DNA from 3 places in the Rahnella sp. ChDrAdgB13 genome. Region 1 is predicted to be linked to each of the others. Evidence: predicted binding sites of a transcription regulator. Region 1 holds the regulator's gene; each other region holds the start of a gene.
What was found. The regulator PurR, encoded in region 1, represses purine synthesis genes. The targets are predictions, from matches to a motif close to CANGCAAACGTTTGCNTG.

Region 1 (7,117 bases):
CTTAACCACTGACAGGGGCGCTGATGCGCCCTTTTTTATTGCCAATTTCTCCGTGCCCCTGTAACGGGTGACAAAATTTGTCATAATGCGCGCTGAATTCGATGAAGATTAAGAAGCTAATGGCCGAGAATAGTGACATTAACGCCCTGAAAGGTCGTTTTCGTGGTTTTTATCCCGTGGTGATTGATGTGGAAACCGCCGGATTTAATGCCAAAACTGATGCCCTGCTGGAAATTGCCGCGATCACGCTGAAAATGGATGAGGACGGCTGGCTGCAAAGCGACGAAACCGTACACTTCCACGTTGAGCCTTTCGAAGGCTCGGTGCTGGTGCCGGAAGCGCTGGCTTTCAACGGTATTGATCCGACCAACCCGTTGCGTGGTGCGGTCAGTGAATACGAAGCGCTGCACGAGATTTTCAAAGTTATCCGTAAAGGGATGAAAGAACAGAACTGTAACAGGGCGATTATCGTGGCGCATAACGCCAATTTTGACCACAGTTTCCTGATGGCCGCCGCCGAACGTGCGGGGCTAAAACGCAATCCTTTCCATCCGTTTGCCACCTTTGATACCGCCGCGTTAAGCGGGCTGGTGCTCGGGCAAACCGTGCTGGCGAAGGCCTGTATCAGCGCCGGTATCGTGTTTGACAGCAGTCAGGCGCATTCCGCCCTGTACGACACTGAACGCACAGCAGAACTGTTTTGCGAGCTGGTGAATCGCTGGAAACGCCTCGGCGGCTGGCCGCTGGCACTGTCTGCGGATGAAAACGAAGTGGAAGAAGCACCGGAAGAAAATCAGCAATAATTTTCGCGGCTTTCATGCAGTCGAAATGACAAATAAAAAGAGCGACATAATGTCGCTCTTTTTTTACCGGTAACCCCGGGTCAGGCTGACGGTATTTCTGAATCGCCCTGAATTACTCTTCAGAGGATTTGTATTTCTCAGCCGTTTCTTTGATCAGCTGTTGCAGTTCACCGCGCTGGAACATCTCAACCACGATGTCGCAACCGCCAACCAGCTCACCATCAACCCACAGCTGCGGGAACGTTGGCCAGTTAGCAAATTTTGGCATCTCAGCACGGATATCCGGGTTCTGCAGGATATCAACGTAAGCGAAACGCTCGCCACACGCAGACAGCGCCTGAACAGCCTGTGCTGAAAAACCGCAGCTTGGCAGTTTTGGAGAACCTTTCATGTACAGCAGAATCGGGTTTTCAGAAACTTGCTTCTGAATTTTTTCAATCGTTGGAGTGGTCATTTCTTGCTTCCTCAAGCCGGTACAGGCTGTCACGGTCATTACTCTTCACGCGCAGCACACAGAGACGGTGTGCAATCACAATGCTTTCTATTGTAACGATGGCTGCCACCAGATAAAAACGCCAATTTTTGTGGGGTCTTTCTCAATACTGGCATTTCGCTAAACAATCTTTTGCGCTTGCGTTCAGGTTCACATATTTAAAGATTCATCGAGAATAACATTTTTGCCGTTCCACGATAATGTCAGATTTGCAAAATCCCATTCTTTAACTTAAATAATAACATGATGAAAAGTGGTTATTTTTTTGACTAAAAATGGCGGTTATTTCGACATAAAAAAAGCTATTAACTTTTTCTCACAATATGATCTAGAATCGAGGCAATTCGTGCTGTTTTGTCTCGTTCTTTTAGGCAATACTCTGACATCCCTGATGTTTAACCCTACCACTCATGGTAACGAAGCTATGCGCTTACTGTTCACGCTTTTTGTGCTGCTCTTTACCCAGCTGTTTCTGAATATGGCTCATGCGTCGCCACAGACTCGTGTCGCTGCCGACCAGCGAAAGAGTCATGTTAACCAGGTCACGCCGGAAGAACGCCGAAAGCGAAAAACGGCAGCCGCGAAAACCAGCAAGAAAACCAAAGTCGCGCCGGTTTCAGAACCTAAAACTCAGGAAAAAAATTCGAAGAAGAAAGTCAAAAGTACCGAACTGGTTAAGCGAAAGACGTCTTCTGAAAAAACAGTAAAAAAGACGCGGGCCGAGAGTAAAAAAGAAAAAACACTCAAGACAACCCGGGCCGAGGCGAAAGCAGGGAAGGAAACGAAAACCCGCTCTCTCGCTAAAAACAGCAGTGAAAAGGCCAGTAAAAAAGAAGCGTATGGCCGCCACCGCAAAGGCAAAAAGTTACGTGAAGAAGACAGTAAACCGATAACGCTCAGCGCAACACACAAGAAACGTTATCAGCACGCACAACAAACCGCGATGACCAAGCTGATGCACCAGGTCGGCAAACCTTACCGCTGGGGCGGAACGTCACCGAATACAGGTTTCGATTGCAGCGGACTGGTTTACTACGCATACAAAGATTTGATCCGTATTAAAATGCCCCGCACAGCGAATGAAATGTACCACTTGCGCGATGCGGCCCCGGTCAAACGGGGTGAATTAGAATCCGGCGATCTGGTTTTCTTCCGGATTAATAACCGCGGCGCCGCAGACCATGTCGGTGTTTACGTAGGAAACGGGAAGTTTATCCAGTCACCGCGCACCGGCGAAGACATTAAGATCACCTCACTGGGTGACGATTACTGGCAAGATCATTATGTAGGCGCACGACGGGTAATGACCCCTAAGACGATCCGATAATAAACAATTCGTTAAGTCTGAAGTTTCGCTAATCAGCCATTGAATAGCATTTAACGAAGAGTTTCTGCAGGGAAGAGTATCGGCGGAATGGGTGACTGCGTAAAATTGAAAAGGGCGATTCCTGTTATAGGTAATCGCCCTTTTTATTGCGGCTTTCGCGCAAATCAGTTCATCACTGCGGTGAAACTGAAAGCAATAATCACGAGCAAAGCGCAGACCGTAGTGATCAAAGAAAATTTCAGGTTGCTGTCCATTAAACCCCCTTACGGATCAAATTGTGGCGTTCGTATAGCCACACTGAATGTGTGCCAACGCATTTTCTCATAATTCGCATTGAAAATCTTGTGCTGAATGACACCAGGTTCATGACAATTTTACTTCCACTTTCCTGCATTATAAGTGAAAATTGTCGGTTACCACGCCTGTGTGCCGGTCGATTTCACCCGAGAGCATTTCACGCCTCACTCTGAAGAATCCACCCAACGATTTCACTGCCCTTTTCGAAGTCAGCAGTTAAATCCACGCAAGCAAACGATTAACATAATGCTAACGTGCTGAAACACGTGAGCACAGGAGTCATTTTTTACATGGCAACGATTAAAGATGTCGCAAAGCGCGCTGGCGTTTCCACCACAACCGTGTCGCACGTCATCAATAAAACCCGTTTCGTCGCCGAAGAAACCCGAGCCGCGGTTCTCCTTGCAATCAAAGAGTTGCACTATTCTCCCAGCGCTGTGGCACGCAGCCTGAAGGTCAATAACACCAAAACGATCGGTCTGCTGGCAACGTCCAGTGAAGCGCCCTACTTCGCCGAAGTGATTGAGGCCGTGGAGAACAGCTGTTTCTCAAAAGGCTATACGCTGATTTTGTGTAACTCACACAATAATCTGGAGAAGCAACAGGCCTACCTGCAAATGCTGGCGCAAAAACGCGTCGACGGTTTACTTGTGATGTGCGCGGAGTATCCGGACGAATTGCTGAATATGCTTGAAGAATACCGCTCTATCCCGATGGTTGTGATGGACTGGGGCGAAGCGCGTAAGAATTTCACCGACAGCATTATCGATAACGCGTTTGAAGGCGGCTATATGGCCGGACGTTATCTGATTGAACGCGGTCATCGCGATATCGGCGTGATCCCTGGGCAACTGGCGCGAAACACCGGCGGCGGCCGTTTCCAGGGCTTTGTGAAAGCACTGACGGAAGCCAATATTCCTCTTCGTGAAGAATGGGTCGTTCAGGGCGACTTTGAGCCGGAATCGGGCTATCAGGCCATGCACAAAATTCTGATGCAGAAAAACCGCCCGACGGCTGTATTCTGTGGCGGTGACGTGATGGCGATGGGGGCAATCTGTGCCGCCGATGAACTGGGCCTGCGCGTACCGCAGGATATTTCCGTGATTGGCTATGATAACGTGCGTAACGCGCGCTATTTCTCACCGGCACTGACGACAGTTCATCAGCCAAAAGAACGTCTGGGCGAAATGGCCTTTACCATGCTGCTGGACAGAATTATCAGCAAACGCGAAGAGTCGCAGACTATTGAAGTGCATCCCAAACTGGTTGAGCGCCGTTCCGTAGCCGACGGCCCGTACCGCGATTACCGCCGTTAACTTTCAATAAACGCCTGTCCCGCAGGCGTTTTTTTCTCAGTCGCGCAACCATTCCCGGTTCATCGTTTCCGTGTCTCCCATGTATTCAAGCAGCCAGGCCAGCGAAGGCGACGGATTGCTCTGATCCCACGTCAGGCAGCACGGGCTGTCCGGAAAGGTATTTTCCAGCGACAGTACCTGTAATTTTTGCTGTTCAATCCAGGGTGTCACGCGGTGAACCGGCATCATGCCAACACATAAACCTTCGTTCAGACATTCCAATGCACACGTCCAGTCGGGAACCACCAGCCGCCGCTGGTTATCCAGCGTCCAGGTATCGCGTTTCGGCAATGTCCGCGATGTATCTTCCAGGCAAAGCGCCGGATAAGGCCGTAACTGATCGTCACTCAGTATTCCCTGCGTCTGGGCCAGCGGATGTTGCGCGCTAACCACACAATGCCAGTCCATAAAACCCATATCGCGGAAATTGAACCGTCCACCGACGGGGATCGCCCGCGTCGCGCCGATGGCGACATCCGCCCGCCCGTCGACCAGCGCGTCCCAGACACCGTTAAAGACTTCCGAATGAATGATGAGTTCGGTATCAGGGAAATGGCGATAGAAATCCAGCACCAGCCGCCGTGTCCGCGCAGGTTTAACGATACGGTCAACGGCCACCCGTAATTCTCCGCGCCAGCCATTGGCGACCTGCTGACACTGGCGGCGGGTCGCTATCATTTTTTTTGTCAGAACCCGCGCTTCGTCGACAAAAACTTTACCGGCAGGAGTCAGAATAACGTCGCGATGTCTGCGTTCAAACAACGGAACGGCCAGCCATTGTTCAAGCTGGCGAACGGTGTAGCTGATGGCAGAAGGAACCCGGTGCAAGTCCTGCGCGGCAGCGCTAAAACTGCCTGTTCGGGCGACGGCATCGACCACTTCAAGTGCATATTCTGACCACATCGTTTAGCCTTCAATATTTTTGATAGCAGATTGCAAATATTAGCGTTTCACAAGCCTGTTATCAAAGCGTTAAACTCCGCATCCGATACGATTTCCGCGTCAAATCATCTGCAATAAATAAATTAAAGAGACAATAATGAAACCCTCACTTGGATTTATGCTCTATCTTGCCGGGCTGAGCATGCTTGGCTTTTTAGCGACCGATATGTACCTTCCGGCCTTCAGCGCGATGCAAAGCAGCCTGATGACCAGCCCGGGCATGATCAGCGCCAGCCTGAGTATTTTCCTTGGCGGCTTTGCCATCGGTCAGCTGTTGTGGGGGCCGTTGTCCGACAAGATTGGCCGCAAGCCGGTATTGCTGATTGGCTTAGCGCTCTTTGTCGTCGGTTGTCTGGGCGTGCTATGGGTTGAGAATGTCCGCGCCCTGCTGGCGCTGCGTTTCCTGCAAGCTGTCGGCGTCTGTGCCGCCGCCGTCACCTGGCAGGCGCTGGTGGTAGATCGCTTTTCTGCCGATGTTGCTAAAAAAACCTTTGCCAGCATCATGCCACTGGTTGCGCTTTCCCCTGCTCTGGCACCTTTGCTGGGCGCCTGGGTTCTCAACCATTTTGACTGGGAAGCGATTTTCGTTCTGCTGACCGCCGTAGCCGTTATCTTGCTTATCACCACGTCCACACTGCGCGAAAATGCGCCAGAGGTTCATGCTCCTGCTGATAAAACCGGTTTCGCGAAACTTCTCGCTTCCCGGGTTTACAGCGGTAACGTGATGATTTATGCCGCCTGCTCTGCCGGCTTTTTCGCGTGGCTGACTGGTTCCCCGTTTATTCTCAGCGACATGGGGTATTCGCCGGGTGTGATTGGCCTGAGCTATGTTCCACAGACCATTGCTTTCCTTCTGGGCGGTTTTGGGTGTCGTGTGCTGATCAGCAAAACGGATGGGAATAAGATCCTGCCGTGGCTGCTGGCAGGTTATGGCGTCAGTGTGGCGGGTTTGTTCGGCGTGGCTATATTTACTGATGCGAGTCTGGTGAGTCTGTTAATTCCGTTCTGCCTGATGGCTTTGGTGAATGGCGCGATTTATCCCATTGTCGTCGCAAATGCATTAATGCCATTTCCTGCTAATACAGGTAAGGCCGCGGCGTTGCAAAATACACTGCAGTTGGGTCTATGTTTCCTCGCGAGTTTGCTGGTTTCCGCATTTATTGTGCAACCACTCATGGCGACAGTCACCACGATGCTGTCTACACTACTGTTGGTAGTTTTAGGCCGCTGGCTGTCACTGCGTCAGGAAGAAGTGCAATCCGGTGAACAGGAACCGGTGCAGAAACAGCAGGCACGGAATGCAAACTAATAGTGATAATGACTTTACGTAACAATCACTTAATGGACATTTACATTCGTAGTGATTAACTATTGAGAATGCCAGCCAGCGAGCCTATACTCAACTGAACCCAATAAAATAGCATTTTTACAATACTTTTATTACATAGTTAGCATCGGCGCGAGGTTCGCGTCACACTATTTATTCTGGTTCGTTTTTCAAGGATGATTTTCCTGCCCACATTTTGTGTGCAGGCGTTCTTCTAATTTCCTCTGTTGGTGTCGAATATCGGACGTGGCGCAAGTCGTCTGTTCTCATAAAGACCTGCAAAAATAGCCTTTGCTTTTCCCGGCAGGTTAATAAGTCAGAAGAGAAAGTGATGGAGAAGCTATGAGTTCATCGTGTATAGAAGACCAAAGCATTCAGGACAATCAGTGGTATCGGATAGTCAGTGAAATGCTGGCTACGGCAGACATCCAGGTTAACGGTAATCGCCCTTTCGACCTTAAAGTAAAAAACACTGACTTCTTCAAGCGTGTTTTACAGGAAGGTTCTTTGGGTCTGGGTGAAAGTTATATGGATGGTTGGTGGGAATGCGAGCGCCTTGATATATTTTTCCAG
Region 2 (7,117 bases), on a different contig from region 1:
CAGGCTATCAGGCCGGTTTGGTTTCGTTCGGCGGCGTGATGATTTGAGTCGATTTTTTATAGCGCTCAAGCCAGACAGGGAACACTTCAATCGGCATTGGCCGGGCAAAATAGTAACCCTGCAATGAATCTACTTTGCGCTGCCGCAGATATTCCACCTGTTCACGCGTTTCCACCCCTTCGGCAATCAGCTTCAGATTCAGGCGTTGCGCCAGCGTAATGATGGTGTCGGTGACCGTCGCGTTAATCGCGTCCGTACCAATCGACGCTGTGAAGGCCTGATCAATTTTGAGTACGTCAGGGTTCAGTGTCTTGAGATAACTCAGCGAACTGTGACCGGTGCCGAAATCGTCAATGGCCAGCAGGATCCCCATTTCTTTCAGCTGTGAAATTTCTGCCGCGCGTAATTCCTGCAAACGTGTTCGTTCGGTCAGTTCCAGCATCAGGGATACCGAAGGCTGCGCCGGAAGCCAGATTTTGCGGATGTCATCCACAATTTCCATGTTATTAAAATGCTGCGCTGCGACATTAATACTGACGTAAAAACCGGGTGTGGCAGGGAACACTTCCAGGTTATTCGCAACCGTCTGAATCAGATATCGCGTAAGCGAAATGATCAACCCGTGCTGTTCAGCAAGCGGAATAAAGACATCGGGCGACACCCATTCCTGACGGCGATTTTTCCAGCGCATCAGGGTTTCTACGCCGATACAGCGGCCATCGGTACTGTTAATGATGGGCTGGCAGTAGACCTTAAATTCGCGGTGCGAAATCCCGTGACTGATCGGATAAGCCAGACTGATCCGGCTGCCGGAAAGCAGATAAACCGCGGTGGCGGTCAGCAGGCTGATTAATACAGAAAGGGGCAGATGAGATAACAGTTCACTCCAGGCTAAATCGCTGGCTTCTTCGCCATAAAGCGATACGGAAAAATCGTATTTATCAGAACTGACGCTCAGCAATGCTGGCTGCGGGAGGTGACTGCTTTCCACAATCTCGTCACTGCCGTATTCGAGATTTTGTCTTCCGACATTTAATACGATGTGGCTGGCGTAGGGGGGTTGCGGCTCAAGCAGAAAGTTCGAAAGGACACCGATGTTATAAACAAACAGCTCGCCGTTGAGATTATCCGGCGTGGTCGGTTGCCAGAGAACCAGCGTCGGCGCATCCACCTTGCTCCATTTTGACGCACGCAGATCTAGCTGAGTTTTACCCTGTGCCAGATTAGGCAGTGTTTTGTTGAAATTAAGATCTAAAGCCCCGATCAGGCTCGAACAGATGATGGTGCCATTACTGACCAGGCTGATGGATCGCAGCGTTTGCATACGGGCGACAGTTTGTTGCATGACCGGTTGCAGCGCGTTGCAGCTTAGCGTCTGGTCGATAGGAATCGCTCTTCCTGCGGGTGACGCAGGTTCAAGTAATTTCTCCAATTTTTCAACGGTGTGGATAGCCACGCGTTGTTGATCTTCTGCGATGACCTGAGCTTGTTCGTAAATGCGAATGCCAAGAGTCAGAAGCAATGTACATATCCCCATTGCGCAGGCAAGCGCAATGCGATAGTAACGATACTTCGCAAGACCGGTCTGGGAGAACAGCATCGTTCTAATCCTTTTATCCCGTGTTAAATGCAGGCTCAAAATTATTATTATTAAAGGTTTACCGATGCGTAACAGCCGTGTTGTTATTATTGATAGTAGCTGTAAATCGCCGGACGCTCTCCCTGAGTTATGGAAAACTCCCTAATTTTCCCGGCAAAAATCAAAGAAAATCCGTATCGGTGACGTTGTCACGTATGTTTTTCTGTACATTTTTTGCATGTATCTTCAGTGTATAGAGAGGTTCTCTGAACGGGAAAATCAGGCGGAAATCAGCATGCCGTACCTGCAGGGTATAATGCAAGTGTCACTACCATTATGTATTGATAATACAACAGGTTGTTGTTAGCGAAGGTTTTATTGCTACCGGCTCCCACCGGAGTGGTATTTCCTGCGGCAAGCGGGCCAAAAATGATGCAACCCGCCAGCCGCCTGGAGACGAAAAATCCTGCAAATGATTAGTCGCACTGAACCTTAATGGCTAAACCGCCGCGGGACGTTTCGCGGTACTTCGAGTTCATATCTTTGCCCGTTTCGTACATGGTCTCGATCACTTTATCCAGCGAAACGCGTGGCTCACTGGTCCGGCGCAAGGCCATGCGTGCGGCGTTGATGGCTTTTACGGAAGCAATCGCGTTACGTTCGATGCACGGAACCTGAACCTGCCCGGCAACCGGGTCGCAGGTTAAGCCCAGATTGTGTTCCATGCCAATTTCCGCTGCCACGCACACCTGCTCCGGGCTGCCGCCCAGCAGTTCTGTCAGGCCCGCCGCGGCCATAGAACAGGCCACGCCGACTTCGCCCTGACAGCCGACTTCCGCACCCGAAATCGACGCATTCATCTTGTAAAGAATGCCAATCGCGCCGGAGGTCAGGAAATAACGCAGGTAAATATCCGGGCTGACTGACTGAATAAACTGGTCATAATACGCCAGCACCGCCGGAACAATCCCGCAGGCGCCGTTCGTCGGCGCCGTCACCACACGCCCGCCGGCCGCATTTTCTTCGTTCACGGCCAGGGCAAACATGTTCACCCAGTCGATCACGTTCATCGGGTCATTAGACAGTTTATCGTTGGACACCAGCATTCTGCGCAAGGCAGACGCTCGACGCGGAACGCGAAGCGGGCCAGGCAGAACGCCTTCCGTATTCAGGCCACGGTCGATACAGGCCTGCATGGTGTGCCAGATTTTCTCGAAATACTGTTCGATGTCCTGTTTGCTGTGCTGGGCGAGCTCATTTTTCATCATCAAACCTGACAACGAAAGGCCGGTTTCCTTGCATTTGGCCAGCATTTCGCTGGCGGAATTGAAGCTGTAAGGGACCGTCACTTCATCAAGCACCGGCTGACCGAAATGCTCGTCATCGACAATAAAACCCCCACCGACGGAGTAGTAGGTTTTGCTGTAAATCATTTTGTCGCCCGCAAAGGCATGAATTTGCATCGCATTTTCATGGCGCGGTAAATTCTCACCGCGAAACACCATGCCGGTGTCACGGGGGAAATCGACTTCATGCTGAGTTTCACCCAGCGGCAGGCGCTGACGCTGCTCAACGTCGCGAATAAAATGGGGAATGCCGTCGATGTCGACGGTATCTGGCTGGTTACCCGCCAGACCTAAAATAATGGCGATATCTGTGTGGTGGCCCTTGCCTGTGAGAGACAGGGAACCAAAAACGTCCACGGCGACACGCGTAACGGCAGGCATCATGCCCTTTTCGAGCAGGTCATCAGCGAACTGTTTCCCGGCTTTCATCGGGCCCAAAGTATGGGAACTGGAAGGGCCAATCCCGACCTTGAACATGTCGAAAACGCTAATCACGTCGAATACTCCTGTAATGAATTACGGCAGGGAACGGGATCCCTGACAGCCACAACTCAACTTGTGGCTCAATCTATAGTTTAAAAGGCCTGAGGGGCAAAAGTTTCATTTTTCGCATGAAATAAACTTATTTGATGCAAAAGTGTGATCGGAATGTAATCAGCGGGCTCAGGCTTCAACCTGCCGGGCGAGCTGGCGGATGATCGCCGCCGTGAGTCCCCAGACAAATTGCTGCTGATACCAGGATAAATACACCCGGTGATGGATGCCTCTGCGATGAATATCCAGAGTGTGATAGCGGGCAAGATCAAACGCTTCCTGCAAGGGCATTTCAAACAGCTCGGCGACTTCATCCTCAGCCGGATGGAACGTAACATCGACCGGCAACAGCCCGACAACCGGCGTCACCTGGAAACCGCTGCTGCTGTCCTGCGGTGAAAGCGTGCCTAAAACGTGTACCTGTTCCGGCTCAATGGCGACTTCTTCCTGAGCTTCCCGCAGCGCGGTGGCAATAATTGAGGTATCCGTTGCATCGGCTGCGCCGCCGGGAAAGGCGACCTGACCGGGGTGTTTGCGCAGCTGATCGGAACGGCGCGTCAGTAAGATTGTCGGCTCTTTCCGGCAGATAATCGGAATTAAGACGGCGGCGTGACGGGTTCCGCGCAATGCGGGGGCAGGCATACGCGGTTGCTGCAACTGAAAACGCAGGATGAAATCTTCCACCGCGGGGGAAAAAGTCTGCACGGGTGCGTGTTGTTCCAGCAAAGTCACGGCTGAACGTCTCCTAACTGAGGCAGTATGCGGGCAATTTTATCGAACGTTTCCTGATATTCTGCCTGTTCCTGGCTGTCGGCCACAATCCCGCCGCCTGCCCAGCAGTAAATTTTCCCTTTCGCCGTCAGCAGCGTGCGGATGGTGATATTACTGTCCATCGTGCCGCAGCAACTGATGTATGCAATGCTGCCGCAGTAACCGTTGCGTCGCTGTGGCTCAAGCTCTTCGATGATTTCCATTGCGCGGACTTTCGGTGCACCGGTAATTGAGCCGCCAGGAAAACAGGCGCGCAGCAACGCACTGGCGTGGCACGCTTCCGGCAGTTCTGCGGTGATGGTACTTACAAGATGATGAACCGCAGGGAAAGGCTCGACTTTGAATAATTCGGGAACGCGCACGCTGCCCGGCGTGGCAACGCGGCCAATGTCATTTCGCAATAAATCGACGATCATCAGATTTTCCGCACGATCTTTTTCCGATGCCGCCAGACGCTCAGCCTGACGCACATCTTCTGCGGGATCCTCGCTGCGCGGCAACGTCCCTTTAATCGGGCGCGTCTGGATCTGATGGTCTTTCAGCCAGATGAAGCGTTCAGGCGACAGACTGATCACCGTATTTTCAGCTAAACGCAGAAACGCCGAGAAGGGGGCTCGATTTGCACTATTCAGCTGCAAAAATGCCTGCCACTCGTCGCCGGAATAGTGTGTCGAAAATCGCTGCGCGAGGTTAATCTGATAGCAATCACCACTGTGAATGTATTCCTGAATCTGGCGGAATTTTTCACCGTATGCCCCGCGGCTCATGTTGGACTGCCACGGCGCTTTCAGCCGGAAAGGTTGCGCGGCGGTGGCCTTCTGTTGCGCCAGCCAGTGCAGGCGGACGGAAACGTCATGGTGGCAAATCAGCATCACACGTTGCAGATGGTGATCGGCGATCAGCGCCCAGTCATAAATACCCACCGCCATATCCGGCAGGGCGATGTCCTGTTCTGCCGTGTCGGGCAGTGCCTCAATACGCCGTCCTAAATCATAGCCAAACAACCCGAGCGCGCCGCCCAGAAACGGAAAATCAGGCGAGCTTTCCGCCTGCAAACCGGATGCCGATAGGTATTCCTCCAGCAGGGCAAACGGATCGTCTTTCCGTGACGTCACTTCACCGTTTTGCTCAACCTGCGTGATCTCACCGCGCGTCGTCAGTGTGATCAGCGGATCCGCCACCAGAATATCAAAGCGGTTATGCTGATGCTGCGCAGAGCCGGAATGCAAAAGCATGGCCCACGGCAAAGCTGAGAGCGCAGAAAATTGTTCGGACAGCGCATCGGGATGATAAGGCAAAGTATGAAAATTTACGGAACGGGTGGATTGCATGGCAGGTAAGAGCTTCCGGGCGCAATTAAAACGTATTATAGCGCCGATCCTAACATAGATTCGGCTGCCTGAAAGCAGCACAGGCGATTTGCAGCAATAAGGCGTATACTGTGCAACCCCGCAGCCTGCGGGCCGATTTAACGTACAACAGGAATCTCCCATGCTGACAGGTATGCCTTCATTATCACATTCCGAACAAGAACAGGCCGCCGATCGTATCCGCCAGTTAATGGAAACCGGAATGAGCAGCGGCGAAGCCATTGCAACCGTTGCGGAAGAAATCCGTGAAACGCACAAAGGCGATCGCGTGACCGTTATCTTTGATGACGAAGACGAGTAAATTTCCGCTCTGATAAGCACATATCAGGCATAAAAAACCGGACCCTTTGCGGAGTCCGGTTTTTTTTCATCTTTATTCAGGCATCAGCCTTTAACGGTGACCGCCGCTGCGGCTTGTTTCGCCTGCTCAACCGCGTCTTCAACGTTCTCGGCAATCGCCAGCGCCACGCCCAGACGGCGTTTGCCGCTGATTTCCGGTTTACCGAACAGACGGATCTGATTGAAACCCGTCAGCGCGTTTTCCAGCCCGCTGAAAGAAACGTTGTTGCTGGTCAGTTCCGGCAGGATAACCGCGGAAGCCGACGGGCCGAACTGGCGGATTTTCCCGACCGGCAGACCTAAGAATGCGCGAACGTGCAGGGCGAACTCGGACAGATCCTGAGAAATCAGTGTGACCATTCCGGTATCGTGCGGACGCGGTGACACTTCGCTGAAAATCACTTCATCGCCACAGACAAACAGCTCAACGCCAAACAGCCCTTTGCCGCCCAGCGCCTTCACCACTTTTTCCGCGATATCTTTCGCGCGCTGCAATGCTAGTTCGGTCATTTGCTGTGGCTGCCAGGATTCACGGTAATCGCCATCTTCCTGACGGTGCCCGATTGGCGCGCAGAAATGAATGCCGTCAATGGCGCTGATAGTCAGCAGCGTAATTTCAAAATCAAACTTCACCAGACCTTCAACAATGACGCGTCCGCCACCGGCACGGCCACCTTGCTGGGCATAATCCCAGGCTGTTTGTAACTGCTCAGCGCTGCGGATGAGGCTCTGGCCTTTACCGGATGAACTCATCACCGGTTTGATGATGCACGGGTAACCGATTGCGTCTACGGCCTGACGGAAAGTCGCTTCGTCGTCAGCAAACTGATACGTCGATGTCGGAAGTTTCAGGGTTTCCGCGGCCAGACGACGGATGCCTTCACGGTTCATGGTCAGACGCGTCGCTTCGGCGCACGGCACCACGTTATGGCCCTGTTTTTCCAGCTCGACCAGCATGCTGGTGGCAATAGCTTCAATTTCCGGCACGATAAAATCAGGGCGTTCGTTTTCAATAACGGCTTTCAGCGCATCGCCATCGAGCATGTTAATAACATGGCTGCGGTGAGCGACCTGCATGGCGGGTGCATCCGCGTAGCGATCGACAGCGATCACTTCCAGACCCAGGCGCTGACATTCGATCGCCACTTCCTTACCCAGCTCGCCAGAGCCTAACAACA
Region 3 (7,117 bases), on a different contig from region 1:
AAAGCGTTGCGTAAGGCATTCGATCTGCCGCTGGTTAAGAAAGCATCCTAAGACATAAATACTGTGCCGGAAAAATGAACGCCGGCACAGTGATGTATTTTTCCCCGTAATAATGCCTCGCATTCTCTTCCTTTATATAGCTACGATTTAATTCGTTCGGCTTTCATTCGTTCGGTTAATAATTTCAGCCAATCCATCCTTCTGCCTGTGAATTCTTGGCTGACGATGACGATTTCTGCTTGTGTCCTGAGAAAGGCTAAGTAACATAGCAAAATCCCTTTTTACAGGGTGTCCAATATTTCTTAGTCAACATATATAAAGAAAGAGAGAAATCTATGAGCGTTGTGCCTGTAGTCGACGTACTGCAAGGCCGTGCTGCGGTTGACAGTGAAGTCACCGTACGCGGTTGGGTACGTACCCGGAGAGATTCTAAAGCTGGTATCTCATTCGTCGCCGTTTATGACGGCTCCTGCTTTAATCCATTACAGGCCGTCGTCAATAATTCTCTGCCCAATTATCAGGAAGACGTTCTGCGCCTGACGACCGGTTGCTCAGTAGAAGTGACGGGTACCGTTGTGGCTTCACCTGGCGAAGGCCAGAGTTTCGAGCTGCAGGCAACTGCCGTTAAGGTCGTGGGTTGGGTGGATGATCCTGATACTTATCCGATGGCGGCAAAACGCCACAGCATCGAATATTTACGCGAAGTAGCTCACCTGCGTCCGCGCACAAACCTGATTGGTGCGGTTGCACGCGTGCGTAACACCCTGTCTCAGGCGATTCACCGTTTCTATCACGAAAACGGCTACTTCTGGGTATCCACCCCGCTGATCACTGCTTCTGATACTGAAGGCGCAGGCGAGATGTTCCGCGTTTCCACGCTGGATCTGCAAAACCTGCCGCGTACCGACAAAGGCGAAGTAGATTTCAGCGAAGACTTCTTCGGTAAAGAATCTTTCCTGACCGTGTCCGGCCAGCTGAACGGTGAAGCCTATGCCTGCGCGCTGTCCAAGGTTTACACCTTCGGCCCGACATTCCGTGCAGAAAACTCCAACACCAGCCGACACCTGGCTGAGTTCTGGATGGTTGAACCTGAAATTGCTTTTGCAACGCTGAACGATATCGCGTCACTGGCTGAAAACATGCTGAAGTATGTTTTCCAGGCCGTTCTGAACGAACGTTCAGACGATATGGCCTTTTTCGCAGAACGCGTAGACAAAGATGCTGTTGCACGCCTGGAGCGTTTTGTAACCTCCGATTTCGCGCAGGTGGATTACACCGATGCAGTAGAAATCCTAATGAATTGCGGTCAGAAATTCGAAAACCCGGTTTCATGGGGTGTGGATCTTTCATCCGAACACGAACGCTATCTTGCTGAGCAGCATTTTAAAGCGCCGGTCGTTGTGAAAAATTATCCTAAAGATATCAAATCTTTCTATATGCGCCTGAACGACGACGGCAAGACAGTCGCCGCGATGGATGTTCTGGCACCAGGCATTGGTGAGATTATCGGGGGTTCACAGCGTGAGGAACGTCTGGATGTTCTGGACGCCCGTATGGCTGAGATGGGTCTGAAACAGGAAGATTATTGGTGGTATCGCGATCTTCGTCGTTACGGCACCGTGCCACACTCTGGCTTCGGGTTAGGTTTTGAGCGTTTAGTTGCTTATGTGACCGGCGTCCAAAACGTGCGTGATGTGATCCCGTTCCCTCGCACACCACGTAATGCAACCTTCTAATTAAGTAACGTATTTTTATTTTACAAAATTGCCACAATTCAGAGGTCAGCTTAGCTGGCCTTTGTCATTTTTAAAGATAGATCCCTGTCACAAAGTTCCGTAAAATACACATTTTGAAATACATTTTTTCTAACTGAAACATATTTAGTAATTTAGTAGCATTTTCGCTATGGATTAAGCGAACCTCGGATGGAATAGTGCGTTCAGACACAGGAGACACCAAACTTTCATGAATAGTTCCGTAAAGAATTATTCACGGCAGTGGCAGGTGTCCGAATAAAACCAATGAGGGTAATAATAATGATGAAGCGCAACATTCTTGCAGTGGTAATCCCAGCTCTGTTAGTTGCTGGTGCAGCTAATGCAGCAGAGATCTATAACAAAGACGGCAACAAACTGGACCTGTACGGTAAAGTTGATGCACGTCACACCTTCTCTGACAACGCTGGCGATGACGGCGACCAGACTTATGTTCGTTTCGGCTTTAAAGGCGAAACTCAAATTACTGACCAACTGACCGGTTACGGCCAGTGGGAATACAACGTTCAGGCTAACCACGCAGAAAGCGCTGGCGACGAAGGCAACAAAACTCGTCTGGGCTTCGCAGGTCTGAAATTCGGTGATGCTGGTTCATTCGACTACGGTCGTAACTACGGCGTGATCTACGACGTAATGTCCTACACCGACCAATTGCCAATCTATGGCGATGACACCATGTACCAGAACAACGACAACTTCATGGTTGGTCGTGCAAATGGTCTGGCTACTTACCGTAACAGCAACTTCTTCGGTCTGGTTGATGGCCTGAGCTTCGCTGTACAGTACCAGGGTAAAAACGACGAAGGTCGTGACAGCCGTGGTGCAGTTGATTCCAATGGCGACGGCTGGGGTACTTCTGCAGCTTACGCAATCGGCAACTCTGGTGTTAGTATCACTGGTGCTTACTTCTCTTCTAACCGTACTACTCTGCAGAAAGAAGATGGTACTGGTGACAAAGCTGACGCATACGCATTCGGCGCTAAATACGATGCTAACAACCTGTACCTGGCAACCTTCTACGGTGAATCACGCAACACCACCGATTACGGTAACCCAGACGCGATTGCTAACAAAACTCAGAACTTCGAAGTTGTAGCTCAATACCAGTTCGATTTCGGTCTGCGCCCGTCTATCGCATACCTGCAGTCTAAAGGTAAGAACCTGAATGGTTTCACCAACAACGGTTCTACCTACGCTGGCGGCGATGCTGACCTGGTTAAATACGTAGAAGTTGGTACTTACTACTACTTCAACAAAAACATGTCTACCTACGTTGACTACAAAATCAACCTGCTGGATGACAACAGCTACACCAAAGCAGCCGGTCGCAGCACAGACGACATCGTTGGTGTTGGTCTGCAATACCAGTTCTAATATCGCTTAACGATGCGCTTTCGGGCGCATCAAAGTGGATATCAAGGCAGGGCTTCGGCTCTGCCTTTTGCTTTTTTAGCATTTGCCTGAAAAGAGCTTTGCCACCCTATCTCATAAATTATTTTAATCTCGTACGTGTTCTCACAACTCTGCTTTCTTTTTACCGCAAACGGTTGGCAAATAAGGTCTCCGGCGTTACCCTGATGCCCTCTTTCGCAATATCAGGCTATGGAAGTTTCCAACATGTTTGAAAAAATCACTGCAGCACCTGCCGACCCGATTCTGGGTCTTTCCGATCTTTTCCGCGCGGACGACCGCTCAAATAAAATCAATCTGGGGATTGGTGTTTATAAAGATGAAACCGGTAAAACACCGGTTCTGGCCAGTGTGAAGAAAGCTGAACAATTCCTGTTGGAAAATGAAACGACAAAAACCTATCTGAGCATTGACGGGTTACCTGATTTTGCACGCTGTACGCAGGAATTGCTGTTTGGCAAAAACAACGCTGTGATTGCCGACAAACGTGCCCGCACCGCACAAACTCCGGGCGGAACCGGCGCATTACGTATTGCAGCCGATTTTATCGCCACCCAGACCAGCGCAAGACGCGTTTGGGTCAGCAATCCAAGCTGGCCAAACCATAAAGGCGTTTTCTCTGCTTCCGGTCTGGAAGTAGCAGAATACAATTATTACGACGCCGCGAATCACAGCCTCGATTTTGACGGCATGCTGAAAAGCCTGAGCAACGCACAAGCTGGCGACGTGGTGTTATTCCATGGTTGCTGCCACAACCCGACAGGCATTGATCCGACGGCTGAACAGTGGGCCCAACTGGCAGAATTGTCTGTCGCCAATGGCTGGTTGCCGCTGTTTGATTTCGCTTATCAGGGCTTTGCCAAAGGTCTGGAAGAAGACGCTGCCGGCTTGCGCCTGTTTGTGGCTAATCATAAAGAATTGCTGGTTGCGAGCTCTTACTCGAAAAACTTCGGGCTATACAATGAACGCGTGGGTGCCTGTACGCTGGTGGCGGCTGATGCTGAAACCGCAGACCGCGCATTCAGCCAGGTGAAATCCGTGATCCGTGCAAACTACTCTAACCCACCCGCTCACGGCGCCGCTGTTGTTGCCACTATTCTGGGTAACGAGGCACTCCGCACGCTGTGGGAGCAGGAACTGAGCGATATGCGTCAGCGTATTCACCGCATGCGTCAGCTGTTTGTCAGCACGTTGCAGGAAAAAGGCGCGCAGCAGGATTTCAGCTTCATTATCAATCAGAACGGGATGTTCTCATTCAGCGGCCTGACCAAAGATCAGGTGCTGCGTCTGCGTGATGAATTCGGCGTTTACGCAGTGAACTCTGGCCGTATCAACGTAGCCGGTATTACGCTCGAAAACATGGCACCGTTGTGTGAAGCCATTGTCGCCGTGCTGTAAGGATTCGGCGTTCTGAATTCCATTAAAAAGCCCGTCTGGAAACTGACGGGCTTTTTGTATTGGTATTCTGTTAGCCAAAACGTTTACCAGACCGGCATTTCATCCTGCAGGAAGGGGTTGGTTTTACGTTCATAGCCAAAATCGGACATTGGTCCATGACCCGGAATAAAGACGATATCATCACCCAACGGCAATAATTTTGTTTTGATTGAGTGAATCAGCGCCTGATGATCTCCACGCGGGAAGTCACTGCGCCCTACTCCGCCTTTAAAAATCACATCACCTGAAACTGCCAGGCGCGTTTTATCATTGATAAAAACAATGTGTCCCGGCGTATGTCCCGGGCAATGGAGCACAGAGAGTATTTCCTCGCCCACGCTCACGGTATCCCCTTCTTCCAGCCAGGTATCTGGCGTCAGCGGGTCACAATGATCAAGGCCGAACATCTGGCTTTGCGTTGGCAACGCATCGAGCAGGAACTGATCTTCCTTTTGTGGCCCAATGATCGGCACCTGATAATGGGCAGCCAGTTCAGCTGCGGCACCGACGTGGTCAAGATGGCCGTGTGTCAGCAAAATTTGCGTAACCAGCACACCTTTATCGGATACTTCGCGGATAATTTTTGCTGCTTCTCCGCCCGGATCGACAAGCGCGGCCTGATTCGTTTTTGTACACCAAATCAGTGAGCAATTCTGGCTGAACGCCGTGACAGTAATAAGATGGAATTTCATAGGGCTCCACAAAATGGCCTGTCCGTTTGGGCAGGCCATTAATTACGCACACTACCAGGTTCGTGCTGGTCCGGTATCAATGTGCACAAAGTTACTTCGTGGATAATATCCTACACCACCCATCCGCATTTTTAATGCTGCTTTGCGGATATTGCTCAGTTCGATGCCCTGAATATGGAAATCCATGGCCTGCCCGAGCGTGTGGTAACTGTGTTTTGCTACGCCGCTCCCCGGTTCACGCATACTGTTATTGGTCGCCAGAGAACGGTAGCCGGAAATTAACTGAACCGGTTTATTCGTTCCGCCGAGCATAACCTGCAAACGATAGAGGTGGTCGAAAAGCGCGGGATCGATGCTTTTTATTTTTTCCGCACGATAGTCCCTGAACAGATGATTCAACCGGGCCAACTCATCCTTGTTATAACGCTTTCCATCGAAAAACTCAGTTTTGAGGGTTTCGCCGGTATTCAGATTGTTAACCACTAAAATACGCGGACGAGGTGTGGAAAGAGTGGCGAATGCACGACCCGGAAGCAATGCAATCCCCATAGCGGCACTGCCTAATGCCAGCCATTTACGGCGATGTTTGTCGATTTCATTCATGAACAGTTTACTATCCGGTAAGAGAGTCAAAAATAAGCCCCATTCGGAACCGTTTTGAACCTTAACCGCCAAATTTCTGCGAGTCAAGGGACCCTGCAAAGCAAAACGAGCGTGCCAGTGGCTCACGCTCGTTGTCAGGCCAAGTATTCAGACCTTTATCAGATTAGTTTTACTGCATTTATTGGAGCAATATTTCCGCCTGAGGCAAAATTTGTGCACCTGATCTCACAGTCGCATCGTAATTGTAAATATCTGTACGGAATTGCGGCTTACCGTCGTCAGCCACCCAGGCCGTCAGATAGAACAGTTTTACCGGTATGTGATGACGGATCGCTACATACGTCGTATTACCGCCCTGAAGCGCTGAAGAAATTCGGGTATCGTTCCAGCCCGCATCTTGCAACAACATATTGGCCAGTTCCGACGCTTTGTTTACACGCACGCACCCTGAACTCAGCGCACGAATGTCTTTGCTGAACAGGTTGTGGTTAGGCGTATCATGCAGATAAATAGCATCTGAACTCGGCATATTGAATTTATACCGGCCAAGGGAATTGCTCGCGCCTGGTGCCTGACGGATGCGATACGGGAAATGACTTGGCGAAACCATCGCCCAGTCAATCATCGACGGATCAATCACTTCCGCATCATTGCTCCAGCCGGACAACACCTGATAACCGTGCTGCTGGAAGTACGATGGGTTGTTCATGGCCTTAGGCACAATGTCTTCACGCACTAAGGTCGTCGGCACGTTCCATGGCGGGTTGACCACGACATTATTCAGCGCGCTGCTCATTAAAGGCGTTTTGCGGCTCGGACGCCCGACAATGACCCGCGAGGATAAAACTTCGCTGCCGTTGAGATAATATGTGAGCTGGTAGTTAGGAATATTCACCATAATGCCCGTATTCACATTGCCCGGAAGAATACGTAAACGTTGAATGTTTAGAGCCAGCAATGTGGCGCGCAATTGCGGAGATGCATTCAGCCATTGGCGCGTGCGTCCGCCAATAATACCGTCAGCTTCTAACCCCTGCCATTTCTGGAAGCGCTTAACGGCTTCGACCAGATCCGGTGTGTACTGATTATTCGACACAGCAACCGGCGCGGCCGGAGCCGGTGTATCACCGGCCTGAACCGTCGGCAACACATCCTGAACCGAAGTCGCAGAAGGACTGACCGCCGGTGTCGCTGGCTGAG

Region 2: J8X26_RS16815 (L-serine ammonia-lyase) is a predicted target of PurR. The motif match lies at 3,448-3,465, and genes of this name have one in related genera.
Region 3: J8X26_RS08135 (amino acid aminotransferase) is a predicted target of PurR. The motif match lies at 3,312-3,329, and genes of this name have one in related genera.

What each region holds. Positions count from the first base shown of each region.
Region 1 is NZ_JAEMGT010000054.1:3,616-10,732, reverse strand. It holds gene rnt (ribonuclease T) at 120-803, shown strand; gene J8X26_RS15200 (Grx4 family monothiol glutaredoxin) at 916-1,257, opposite strand; gene J8X26_RS15195 (C40 family peptidase) at 1,721-2,623, shown strand; gene J8X26_RS28050 (YnhF family membrane protein) at 2,788-2,877, opposite strand; gene purR (HTH-type transcriptional repressor PurR) at 3,211-4,236, shown strand; gene punR (DNA-binding transcriptional activator PunR) at 4,273-5,178, opposite strand; gene punC (purine nucleoside transporter PunC) at 5,315-6,526, shown strand; gene cfa (cyclopropane fatty acyl phospholipid synthase) at 6,887-7,117, shown strand, end outside.
Region 2 is NZ_JAEMGT010000065.1:1,131-8,247, forward strand. It holds gene J8X26_RS16810 (EAL domain-containing protein) at 8-1,600, opposite strand; gene J8X26_RS16815 (L-serine ammonia-lyase) at 2,056-3,420, opposite strand; gene J8X26_RS16820 (CoA pyrophosphatase) at 3,589-4,191, opposite strand; gene pabB (aminodeoxychorismate synthase component 1) at 4,188-5,561, opposite strand; gene J8X26_RS16830 (YoaH family protein) at 5,722-5,901, shown strand; gene purT (formate-dependent phosphoribosylglycinamide formyltransferase) at 5,985-7,117, opposite strand, start outside.
Region 3 is NZ_JAEMGT010000023.1:112,849-119,965, forward strand. It holds gene pncB (nicotinate phosphoribosyltransferase) at 1-51, shown strand, start outside; gene asnS (asparagine--tRNA ligase) at 336-1,736, shown strand; gene ompC (porin OmpC) at 2,037-3,149, shown strand; gene J8X26_RS08135 (amino acid aminotransferase) at 3,393-4,583, shown strand; gene J8X26_RS08140 (MBL fold metallo-hydrolase) at 4,667-5,314, opposite strand; gene J8X26_RS08145 (YcbK family protein) at 5,366-5,917, opposite strand; gene ldtD (L,D-transpeptidase) at 6,096-7,117, opposite strand, start outside.